Regions from separate parts of the Exiguobacterium sp. s16 genome, predicted to be linked through region 2. Evidence: riboswitches for the same ligand, from Rfam matches in the RefSeq annotation. Region 2 holds a riboswitch; the other holds the start of a gene.
The links. Region 2 has a riboswitch for FMN ahead of ribD (bifunctional diaminohydroxyphosphoribosylaminopyrimidine deaminase/5-amino-6-(5-phosphoribosylamino)uracil reductase RibD). Riboswitches for the same ligand answer to the same signal wherever they lie in the genome.
Positions count from the first base shown of each region.

Region 1: it holds a riboswitch for FMN, as region 2 does, so the genes downstream of both, KNP86_RS04120 (ECF transporter S component) here and ribD (bifunctional diaminohydroxyphosphoribosylaminopyrimidine deaminase/5-amino-6-(5-phosphoribosylamino)uracil reductase RibD) in region 2, are expected to answer to the same signal.

Region 1 is NZ_JACSLM010000002.1:113,963-119,577, reverse strand. Features, by position in the region: gene KNP86_RS04140 (NAD(P)/FAD-dependent oxidoreductase) at 1-800, shown strand, start outside; gene KNP86_RS04135 (NAD-dependent epimerase/dehydratase family protein) at 837-1,691, opposite strand; gene KNP86_RS04130 (hypothetical protein) at 1,819-2,061, shown strand; gene KNP86_RS04125 (HesB/IscA family protein) at 2,103-2,459, opposite strand; FMN riboswitch at 2,557-2,698, shown strand; gene KNP86_RS04120 (ECF transporter S component) at 2,858-3,445, shown strand; gene KNP86_RS04115 (nucleotidyltransferase family protein) at 3,575-4,099, shown strand; gene KNP86_RS04110 (NupC/NupG family nucleoside CNT transporter) at 4,212-5,423, opposite strand.
Region 2 is NZ_JACSLM010000004.1:107,262-112,876, reverse strand. Features, by position in the region: gene KNP86_RS09490 (homing endonuclease associated repeat-containing protein) at 1-634, opposite strand, end outside; gene KNP86_RS09485 (undecaprenyl-diphosphate phosphatase) at 1,087-1,899, shown strand; FMN riboswitch at 1,993-2,135, shown strand; gene ribD (bifunctional diaminohydroxyphosphoribosylaminopyrimidine deaminase/5-amino-6-(5-phosphoribosylamino)uracil reductase RibD) at 2,288-3,367, shown strand; gene ribE (riboflavin synthase) at 3,348-3,989, shown strand; gene ribB (3,4-dihydroxy-2-butanone-4-phosphate synthase) at 3,989-5,173, shown strand; gene ribH (6,7-dimethyl-8-ribityllumazine synthase) at 5,170-5,615, shown strand, end outside.

The DNA.
Region 1 (5,615 bases), on a different contig from region 2:
AAGTGAAAGCCCAAGATTTGATTGACCAATTAAAAGCCCAAGCCGATCAGTTCGAGCAGGACTATCGCCTCGGGGAGACGGTCGAGACGGTCGAACGTCTTGAAGACGGCACGTTCCAGATTACGACGAACAAGGATGAGTACCATACGAAAGCCATCATCATCACGGCCGGGAACGGGGCATTCGCCGCACGACCACTCGGTCTCGATGGTTGTGAAGACTATGCCAACCTTCATTACTTCGTCGACAACATGGAGAAATTCCGTGATCGTCGCGTCATGATCGCCGGCGGCGGTGACTCGGCTGTCGACTGGGCGCTCATGCTCGAAGGAATTGCGAAGGAAGTCCATATCGTTCACCGCCGTGACCGCTTCCGTGCCCACGAGCATACGGTCGAACAGATGAAGGCCTCAACGATCAACGTCTGGACACCATATAACATTGAGTCACTTTCAGGTGAGACACACATCGAGTCGGTCGAATTGACGGACAAAGACGGCGAATCGAAATTCGTCGAAATCGACGACCTCATCTGTAACTACGGTTTCGTCTCATCGCTCGGCCCAATCAAAAACTGGGGCATGGAGTTCGAGAAGAACACGATCCGCGTCGACTCACGCATGGAGACGACGGTCGCCGGCATCTTCGCCTGTGGTGACATCGCGACTTATGAAGGAAAAGTGAAATTGATTGCGACAGGCTTCGGTGAAGCCCCAATCGCCATCAACCAAGTGAAGCAGCTCGTCGACCCGACAGCGCGTCACCCGCAACATTCGACTTCGGTATTTGCCGGGAAATAATGATGTGGCCCCCATCTTCACGATGAGGGCCATTTTTCATTTGCGGATTGTTTGCACAATGACCCGGTCAAGCCAGTCGTCGAGTTGAGTGAAGACGAAACCGGCCTTTTTCGCCTCGGCGATCGACATATAATAGTCGACGTCCGTATCGTACGGCGATGACTCGCCATCTTTGATGATCTGGACCGGTTTATTTAAGTGATGACCGATCTGTTCCATGAGTGCCCCGAGCGAGATGACTCCTTCACTCGCCGCGTTGAACGGCCCGGTCACGTTCGCCCGACCGACCCATTCTAGAAAGGCGGCCGCCTCAAAACTTGAGATGAACCCCATCTTCGCTTCCGGGTGATGCAGCACGATCGGCTCTTCCCGTCGGACGGCGTCGATATAAAACTTGAGACGGTCTGTATAGTCGTCGGGTCCGAGCACGATCGGCAAGCGGACCGTCGCGACCGGGAACGAGGCGCGATGGAAGAAATAAGATTCAGCCTCTCGCTTCCCTTGCCCGTAATCATGTTCGGATTCGAGATGATAGTCATGATGGAGCGGATTGAAATCACTTTCTTTCAACTCGGCGCCTGGCGCATAAACCGACATAGTCGACGTGAGCACATATTTACCGACTTGGTCCATGAAAGCGTCCGAGGCGATCTTTGCCTGGTACGGGTTAAAGCAAATATTGTCATAGACGAGGTCGTAATGGTCGCGTGACAAATCTTTCATCGTCGCCACCGACTGCCGGTCCCCTTTGATCGACCGGATGCCCTCCGCCTCGGGTACTTGCAGTTGTCCACGCGTCACAATCGTCACATCGTCACCGGCCTCCGCCAACCGAAGCGCCAACCGCTTTCCAAAATAGCGTGAGCCACCGAAAATCAATACTTTTCTCATCGTCCCTGCCCCTCCTACATGAAATGACATCTCTTTTCATTTTCCCTTGCATCCTCTCGACTAATCTTCCACATCCTTGAATATTTTTGTTATTCTTATATATATAGACAAGAAAGAGGCGAGACGCATGCATCAGATCACATTAGAAAAAGGATGGTCGTGTGAATTACCGACACAATATGCCATTTACCAAAGCTTATCGGACTTCAGCCGTTACTCGGTCCTTGACCAAGAGGAAGAGAGCGTCTGTTCATTCCGCATCACGAACGACACGTGTAAAATCACAGCGTTTCGTCCTTGGCAACATCAAATCGAGTTAGACGCGGCTTCGAAACTCATTCGATTAATTCTGATTGAAGAGACAGACTGAATACAAAAAAGGCCAATCATGAGGCATGATTGGCCTTTCGTTTAGCAATCCCCAGGTGTCCCGGCGTTCGACGCCGTCCGGAAACTCGAGCCACAACCGCAAGTAGCGATGGCGTTCGGGTTTTTAATCGTGAAGCCGCCTCCTAGCATCGACTGCTTATAGTCAATCTCGAGACCGTCGACGACCCCATGATCGGCTTCGGCGACGATAACCCGGACACCGTAGTGGTCAAACTGAACGTCCTTGTCTGTCTTATCCTCATCAAACCCCATCCCGTAAGACAGGCCGGTACACCCGCCCCCTTGCACTTTGATCCGCAAGTACTGGTCGTCGGGGCGTTCGGTCTGTTTCATCATATCGATGACTTGTAATGCGGCTGATTCTGTCAAATGAATCATCTGAACTCCTCCTTCGTTATCTTAACTTCAAGTCAACTGACTTGAGATTTTGTGAAATATCTTGTATAACTAAACTGTAACAAAAAAAATTAAATCGTTCCATCTTCGGGGCAGGGTGAAATTCCCGACCGGCGGTATTGAAGACTAGTTCTTCTCAGCCCGTGAGCGAGCAAGGCGTTGCTTGCTGATTTCGTGAGATTCGAAAGCCGACAGTAAAGTCTGGATGGGAGAAGATGGCGGCATCCGACCGATATCCGGATGTTTTCTTCGGCGTGGTCTAAACACCGATGAGAACATCTATTTCGTATGCGCGTAAACTCTCCCGATTGTTTGATACAATCGGGTTTTTCTATGCGACGGGTGCCATTCATCAAGGAGCGACAAAAGGAGAGATTTTGATGAAAACAACGCGCAACAAACGATTGACAACACTGGTGACGCTATCGATGCTCGGGGCCATTTCTTTTGTCCTCATGCTCTTTAACTTCCCGCTGCCTTTCCTACCACCGTTCCTAAAAGTGGATTTCAGTGACATTCCCGCGCTCGTCGCCGGGATTGTGTTCTCCCCACTCGCAGGCGTCGTGGTCGTCGCTCTAAAAAACGTCCTCTACTATGTCTTCAACGGTGGCGGCGTTCCGGTCGGTGAAGTCGCGAACTTCTTTGCAGGTGTCGCCTTCATGTATCCGGTCGCATGGTTCTACCATAAACGTAAAACGAATAAAGCGCTCGCTTCAGGCCTCGTGGCCGGTACGATCACGATGGCACTCAGCTTGGCGATCTTGAACTATTTGCTCATCTTACCAGCCTACGCGTTCTTCTTCGGCATGACCGAGATGGCGCAACCGGCAGTCAAAACGGACCTCGTCCTATACGGTATCTTGCCGTTCAACTTCATTAAGGCCTTGTTGATCAGCGCCTTGTTCGTCCCACTCTTCCTCAAATTGAAGCCGTGGATCGAACGTCAGCGCATGCAACTTCAAGCGTAACTGACAAGCACCTAGACCCCGGTCTAGGTGCTTTTTGTATAGGTACGCTATGCTAATGAGAGAATAGGAGGAGATGGATTGAACACGACTGAAGATGTGACCCATTTTTTAGAGACTGATGTGGAACTGATGCGTCTGTTGACAATCGTCGCTTCGCTCGGTTTACCCGATTGGTGGATTTGTGCCGGATACGTGCGGGCAAAAATATGGGATGACGCGCACGGCTACGAAGTACCGACGCCGACCGAGGACGTCGATGTCATCTACTTTGACCGATCTCACATCGACGAGGCGATTGAAAAACAGTATGAGGCACAACTGCACGACCTGTTACCGAACGTCCCTTGGTCGGTCAAAAACCAGGCCCGCATGCATCGGGTCAATCAATTGCCACCGTATCAATCTGCGGTCGACGCCTTGGCCCATTTCCCTGAGACGGTCACGGCCATCGGTGTCAGTCTCGCCAAGAACGGACGTTTAAGGTTGGCCGTTCCTTACGGCGTTGACGACCTTGTCGGACTGAAGCTCCGCCCCACACCAGCCTTTGCGAACGACGCTTCACACCATCATATTTATCGAGCCCGGATCAATAAAAAGAATTGGCAAGCCACTTGGCCGAGACTCCAAGAAGTGGATATACCTCGTCAGGGATGATAAACACTAGTGAAACCGACCGCCTTACGGTCGGTTTTTGCTGTTCATTCATAAACGTCACAACGAAAAAGAGTGACCACCGAAGTGATCACTCTGAGTATACCGTGTTTGATTAGAGAAGAAGACCAGCGAGTGTCGCTGACATCAAGTTGGCAAGCGTACCTGCGAGAATCGCGAGGACACCCATGCGCGCGATGTCGTTCCGACGGTTCGGCGCCATTCCACCAAGACCACCGAGAAGGATGGCGAGTGATGAGATGTTGGCGAATCCACAGAGTGCGAACGCGATCATAGCTTCCGTACGTGCCGAGAGGTCACCAGAACCGATGATTGGTGCGAATTCAGAGAAAGCGACGAATTCGTTCAACACGAGTTTTTGTCCGAGGAAGCTACCGAATTGAACAGCATCTGCCCATGGCACACCGATCACGAATGCGAGCGGTGCGAACACATAACCAAGAATCAATTGAAGCGTGAGACCGTCGAAACCGAACAAGCCACCGATTCCACCGAGAATCAAGTTAACGAGCGCGATCAATGAAACGAAGGCGAGAAGCATCGCACCGACGTTCAAAGCAAGGAAGAGACCGTCAGAGGCACCGCGAGCGGCTGCATCGACGAAGTTCGCTGCCTTGTTCTCTTCATCTTCAGCGATTTCGATATCGTCATCCGGTACGTCTGTTTCCGGGACGATGATTTTCGCGAACATGAGACCAGCAGGAGCAGCCATGAAGCTCGCTGCGAGCAAGTACTCGAGCGGTACACCAAGAGCAGCGTATCCAGCAAGAACTGAACCGGCAACCGAGGCGAGACCACCGACCATGACAGCGAAGAGTTCCGATTGTGTCATCGTTGGAAGGTAAGGTTTGATGACGAGCGGCGCTTCCGTCTGACCGACGAAGATGTTCGCTGTCGCTGAGAGCGACTCTTTACGTGACGTGCCAAGTGCTTTGGCGAGAGCCGTACCGAGGATACGAATCACCCACTGCATGACACCTACATAGTAGAGAAGTGCGATGAGTGACGACATGAAGACGATAATCGTCAACACTTGGAACGCGAAGACGAAGTTGTCTCCGCCGACAGCTGTACCGAAGACGAAACTAATCCCGGCGTTCGCCGTGTTCAAGACGTTCTGGACGCCTCCTGAGATCCATTCTAACGCGTTACGTCCTACTGTAGTGAAGAGGACGAGGAAGGCGAACGTAAACTGTACCGCGAAAGCGGCAAGCACGGTGCGCCATTTGATGGCTTTACGGTTGGTCGAGAAGATGTAAGCGATTCCAATTAGTGCCAAAATACCAACCACGCTCATGATATTCATTGGTGTTGTGCTCCTTTCATATTGGGGAAACCTGATAATGTGATATACCCGAATCGAGATGTGTCCTACCGTTTGAAACGCTTTCTTTTTCTGTTGTTAAACGTCAGACAACCTACATTCGAACCTCTTTGAATATAACAGACCCTTTTTAAAAATGCAACGGGTCAAAACGGTCAAAATAAAAAAAGTTTG
Region 2 (5,615 bases):
TCTGATTGAAGATTTCTGACTCGACCGCGTGAATCGCAGCCGACCACGAGCCGTAACGATGAAGGATGGCTTTCGTGGATGGTTTGTTGTTCCGTTTTGCCCATTCGCGATACGCCTCGAAGGAAAGAGAGAAGCCCATCTCGTGAATCGCTTCACGGAGTGCGTTCGAGAGCTCGGATTTGGAATAGGTCACACTCGCTTCAAGTCCGGCCTCGGCACAGGCGTCATGCCACGAGCCGAACGTCTTGACGATATGGTAATGGCTCGGTGCTTTCGGATGAAGCTTGCGCCATTCCTGATATTTTTTGAGCGTGATAATCGATCCCATGTCACGCGAGTAGAGGGCGAGCGTCTCGATGATATCTTCGCGCGTGTACTTCGGCATTTTATCCGGGAGGTCGACGGTCGCCTCTCCATGCCATTCGTAGCCGGCGATGGCGAGCGCCTCGGCCCATGACCCGAACTGTCGGATAATCGACTCGGGAGATGGCCAGCTTTGTTCCATCGCGAAGCGACGATACACAGAGCGACGTGGACGTTCCTTCAACAAGTCGCCGAGTAGACGGATACAGTGAATCATCCTCTGCTGCTCGGTGGACAAGTGGTGGGATTTAGTGGATAGCGTTTGACTCAATGATGGTTCCTCCTTCCATGGACTCATATCTGAACCGACAAAGATGACGAAGTTGCTTCTACAATCATACTATCGGCCAGTTTTTACAATTTATAAGTGCATTCTTCAAGTTTTTTTAAACCGATTTTATAAACCGATAGGTCTAAAGCCCTGGTTACACTTTGAAAAAATGGTAACAGTTCTATTACAAATTTAATATTAAATGGGTTCAATTGTAAACAAAAAGTTTTATGATGGCGTAAATGTCATATTCTGTACGAAAAAGTACCCAACTGGCCAATGGGGTCATCACCGTTGCACCAGTTGAGTACTCTTCTATAATAAATTTAATTTTCAGACTAATCAATGAAAGTTTTGAAAATAACGAATTTTTTTTGAAAGGCTGGTCAGTGGAATAGGCGGTCTGCTAAAATAATGGAATTGATGTAAAAAAGAAAAGAGGATATTACGATATGACAATATGGTTGTTCTACTTACTGCTCGGTTTGATTCAAGGCTTCACGGAGCCGATCCCGATTTCGTCAAGCGGTCACTTGGTCATCTTCCAAGAGCTGTTCGATATCGAACTGCCGGGACTCTCGTTCGAGATATTCGTGAACTTTGCCTCGCTGCTCGCCGTCTTGACGATTTATCGGAAAGACGTCGTCCGTCTCGTCGTCAGTCTGTGGACGTTCTTATTTAAGAAAGATCGCAGCGACGAGACGATGATTGATGTTAAGTTCATCGGGCTCTTGCTCGTCGCGACCGTCCCGGCTGGTTTGCTCGGTGTCTTGTTCGGTGATTGGATCGGGGAGACGCTCGGTGGAGTCGCCACGGTCGGCTACACGCTCATCTTGACTGGGCTCGCGCTCTGGTTCATCCGCAACATGCGCGGGAACAAAGGGGACGGCGGCATCACGCTCCGCGACGCGATTTTGATTGGACTTGCTCAAGCGGTCGCACTCATTCCAGGGATCAGCCGCTCCGGCGCCACAATCGTCATGGCGATGCTCCTCGGCATCAAACAAGAGTCGGCGCTCCGTTTCTCGTTCTTCCTCTTCATCCCGGTCAGTCTCGGGACGATGATTTTAGATGGGCCCGCCTTGTTCACGAATCCGGAAACGCGTGAACTGTTCGGACCGCTCATCTTGGCGTTCATCGCCTCGTATGCGCTCACGGCCATCTCGCTCAAATGGTTCCAACACATCATGGCGAAAGGCGAGCTCAAGTATTTCTCGTTCTATTGCTGGATCGTCGGTCTCCTCGTCGTCCTATTCTTGGCATGATTCTGAAGGCGCTGCTCACTCGAGCGGTGCCTTTTTGCGCATTTCGTTTTGCCATCGATTTATTTTTGCGCTAAAGTGGAATCGTACAAACAAATATTCCTTCGGGGTCGGGTGAAAGTCCCAACCGGCGGTGATGGGCGCGAGCCTTAAGTCCGTGACCCGGGCGCATGTGTGCGAACGGTGGATCTAGTGCGATTCTAGAGCCGACAGTATAGTCTGGATGGGAGAAGGAAACAGAACAGGTCCACGCGACCTGTAGTTCGTCGTACGTTTTTCTGTAAAGAAAACGCTTATTTGGTTTGCCCAAATGACGACCGACACCTCCCACCGAGACCTTGAGGATCATTCCTTGAGGTCTTTTTGTTTGTGCGAAACAAGGAGGGAGATTATGAATCAGTACATGCAACAAGCCATCCAATTGGCCAAGTCCGCCTCATCGACCGGCATCAACCCGCGCGTCGGCGCCGTCGTCGTCAAAGACGGCCGGGTCGTCGGGTTCGGCGCTCATCTGAAAGCCGGGGAAGCGCATGCCGAGGTGCATGCCATCCGCATGGCCGGCGCTGCCGCCTACGGTGCGACGATGTACGTCACGCTCGAACCGTGCTCGCATCACGGCAAGACGCCGCCGTGTGCCGACCTGCTCGTTGAGTCCGGGATTAAGCGTGCCGTCATCGCGATGGAAGACCCGAATCCGCTCGTCTCAGGGCGCGGCATCGCTCGGTTGAAAGCGGCCGGGATTGACGTCGAGGTCGGGCTACTCGAAAAAGAGGCGCGGGCGCTCAATGCGGCGTTCTTGCGTTCACTCGAGACGAAGCGGCCATACGTCATCTTGAAGACGGCGACGAGCCTCGACGGCAAAGTCGCGCTCGATCACGGTGACAGCAAGTGGGTGACCGGGACAGCAGCCAGACGGGACGTCCATGAACTGCGTGCGACGGTCGACGCCGTTTTGACCGGTGTCGGCACCGTCCTCGCCGATGACCCAGGCTTGACCGTTCGGCTCGACCGCGAGACGACACAACCGCTCCGAATCGTGCTCGACCGTGAGTTGCGTACGCCGCTCTCGAGCCAGCTCGTCCGGACGGCAAACGACGTACCGGTGCTTCTGTACACGACGTCGGATGACCAAACAAAACGTGACGCGCTGGCAGCGAATGGCGTCGAAATTGCCGACTATACGTCGCTCGAAGCTGTCCTGCAAGACGTCTACGCACGCGGCATCGGTCGTATGCTCGTCGAAGCGGGACCGACACTCGTCACTTCACTCTTGGACGGACAGTTCGTCGACGAGTGGGTCATGTACCAGTCGCCACGCGTATTCGGCGGCAAGGGCGGTTTTTACCGTTCGCATCATGATGGGCCGCTCGATGCGGTCGAACGGTATGAGGTTCAATCGGTCGAGACGGTCGGCACCGACATCAAACTGATCATGCGAAAGGAGGAGTCCGATGTTCACGGGAATCGTTGAAGAGATTGGCAGTGTCAAGGCAGTGAAACGGAACGGTCCGTCACTTCGGCTCACGCTGAGCGGGAAGGTCGTCCTCGAGGACGTGAAGCTCGGTGACAGCATCTCCGTCAACGGCATCTGTCTCACGGTGACGACGTTCGACCGTGACAGTTTCTCGGTCGATGTCATGCCGGAGACGCTCAAAGCGTCGAGTCTCGACGGGGTCCGCCCCGGCACGAACGTCAACTTGGAGCGGGCCATGCCCACGAACGGACGCTTCGGCGGCCATTTCGTCTCGGGTCACGTCGACGGGGTCGGGCGCATCGTGAAAAAACGGGCGCTCGCGAACGCCGTCTATGTCGACATCAGCTGTGAGCCGTCGCTCCTCCGCTATATCGTCCCAAAAGGTTCGATTTCGGTCGACGGGACGAGCTTGACGGTATTTGATGTCACCGAACGCGGGTTCACGTTGTCGCTCATCCCGCATACGTACAGTGAGACGGTACTCGGGATGAAACAGGCAGGAGACGCGGTCAATTTGGAATGTGACATGTTGGCTAAATATATGGAAAAACTCGTAAGTCAAAAACCGATGACGCTTGAATCTCTGGCGTCGCAAGGGTATGGAAAGGCGGGATGGTAATGTTCCACACGATTGAAGAAGCAGTCGAAGATTTGAAGATGGGACGACCGATTATCGTCGTCGACGATGAGGACCGTGAGAACGAAGGAGACTTCGTCGTGCTCGCGGATAAAATGACCGCAGAGACGATGAACTTCCTCATCACGGAAGGGAAAGGGCTCGTCTGCGCCTCCCTGGCCGAAGAAGTGGCCGTTCGACTCGATTTGCAGCCAATGGTCGCAAACAGCACCGATCCACACGGGACGGCGTTCACGGTCAGCGTCGATCACGTCGATTCGACGACGGGCATCTCGGCGAGCGAACGGGCCCATACGGTTCGCGAACTCGCGAACATCAACGCCCGTCCGGCTGATTTCCAACGTCCGGGACATATTTTCCCGCTCATCGCCAAAAAAGGAGGCGTCTCGGTACGACGCGGACATACAGAAGCGTCGGTCGACTTGGCGCGCCTCGCCGGAAGTGAACCGGTCGCCGTCATCTGTGAAATCATCCGCCCGGACGGCGAGATGGCCCGGGTGCCGGACCTTGAACGCGTCGCGGAAGCGCATGGTTTAAAGTTCATCACGATCGAGGCGCTCGTCCGCTATATGGAGACGGACCTCGTCAGTCGAGAGGCGGACGTCTCGCTCCCCTCGGTGAAAGGGGACTTCCGATTGATCGGGTATCGGAACGTCCTCGACCGGGAAGAACACGTCGCACTCCTAAAAGGTGAGCTCGAACACGCACCGCTCGTCCGTATCCATTCCGAGTGTCTGACCGGCGACGTGTTCGGCTCATATCGTTGCGACTGCGGGCCACAACTCGATACAGCGATGGAGAAAGTGGAAGCCGAAGGTGGTGTCATCTTGTATATGAGACAAGAAGGGCGCGGCATCGGTCTGCTCAACAAGTTGAAGGCGTACGAACTACAAGAACAAGGGCTAGATACGGTCGAGGCGAACGTTGCGCTCGGTCTGCACGCCGATTTACGCGATTACCGGGTCAGCGCGGCGATGCTTCGTGACCTCGGGATCACGAACGTCCGGCTCATGACGAACAACCCAGAAAAAGTCGACGCCTTGGAAGCGTGCGGGATCACGGTCATCGAACGTGTCCCGATTATCGTCGGCGCCCATGCGGCGAACGAGAAATATCGAATGACGAAACAACAAAAAATGAACCATTTTGGAGGAGAAGAATCATGATGCATACATTTGAAGGAAACTTGGTCGGAAAAGGCTTGAAAGTCGGAATCGTCGTCGGACGGTTCAATGATCTCATCACGATGCGCTTGCTGGACGGTGCGAAAGACGCGCTCAAGCGCCACGGCGTCGAACAAGACGATGTCGAACTCGCGTTCGTCCCGGGCGCTTTCGAACTCCCGCTCGTCGCCAAAAAGATGGCGATGAGCAAGAAATATGATGCCGTCATCACGCTCGGGGCGGTCATCCGCGGCGCGACGCCGCACTTCGACTACGTCTGCAGCGAAGCGGCGAAAGGTGTCGCCCAAGCAAGTTATCAGTCAGAAGTACCGGTCATCTTCGGCGTCTTGACGACCGAGACGATCGAGCAGGCCATCGAACGCGCCGGCACGAAAGCCGGGAACAAAGGTTGGGAAGCGGCAACGGCGGCCATCGAGATGGCGAA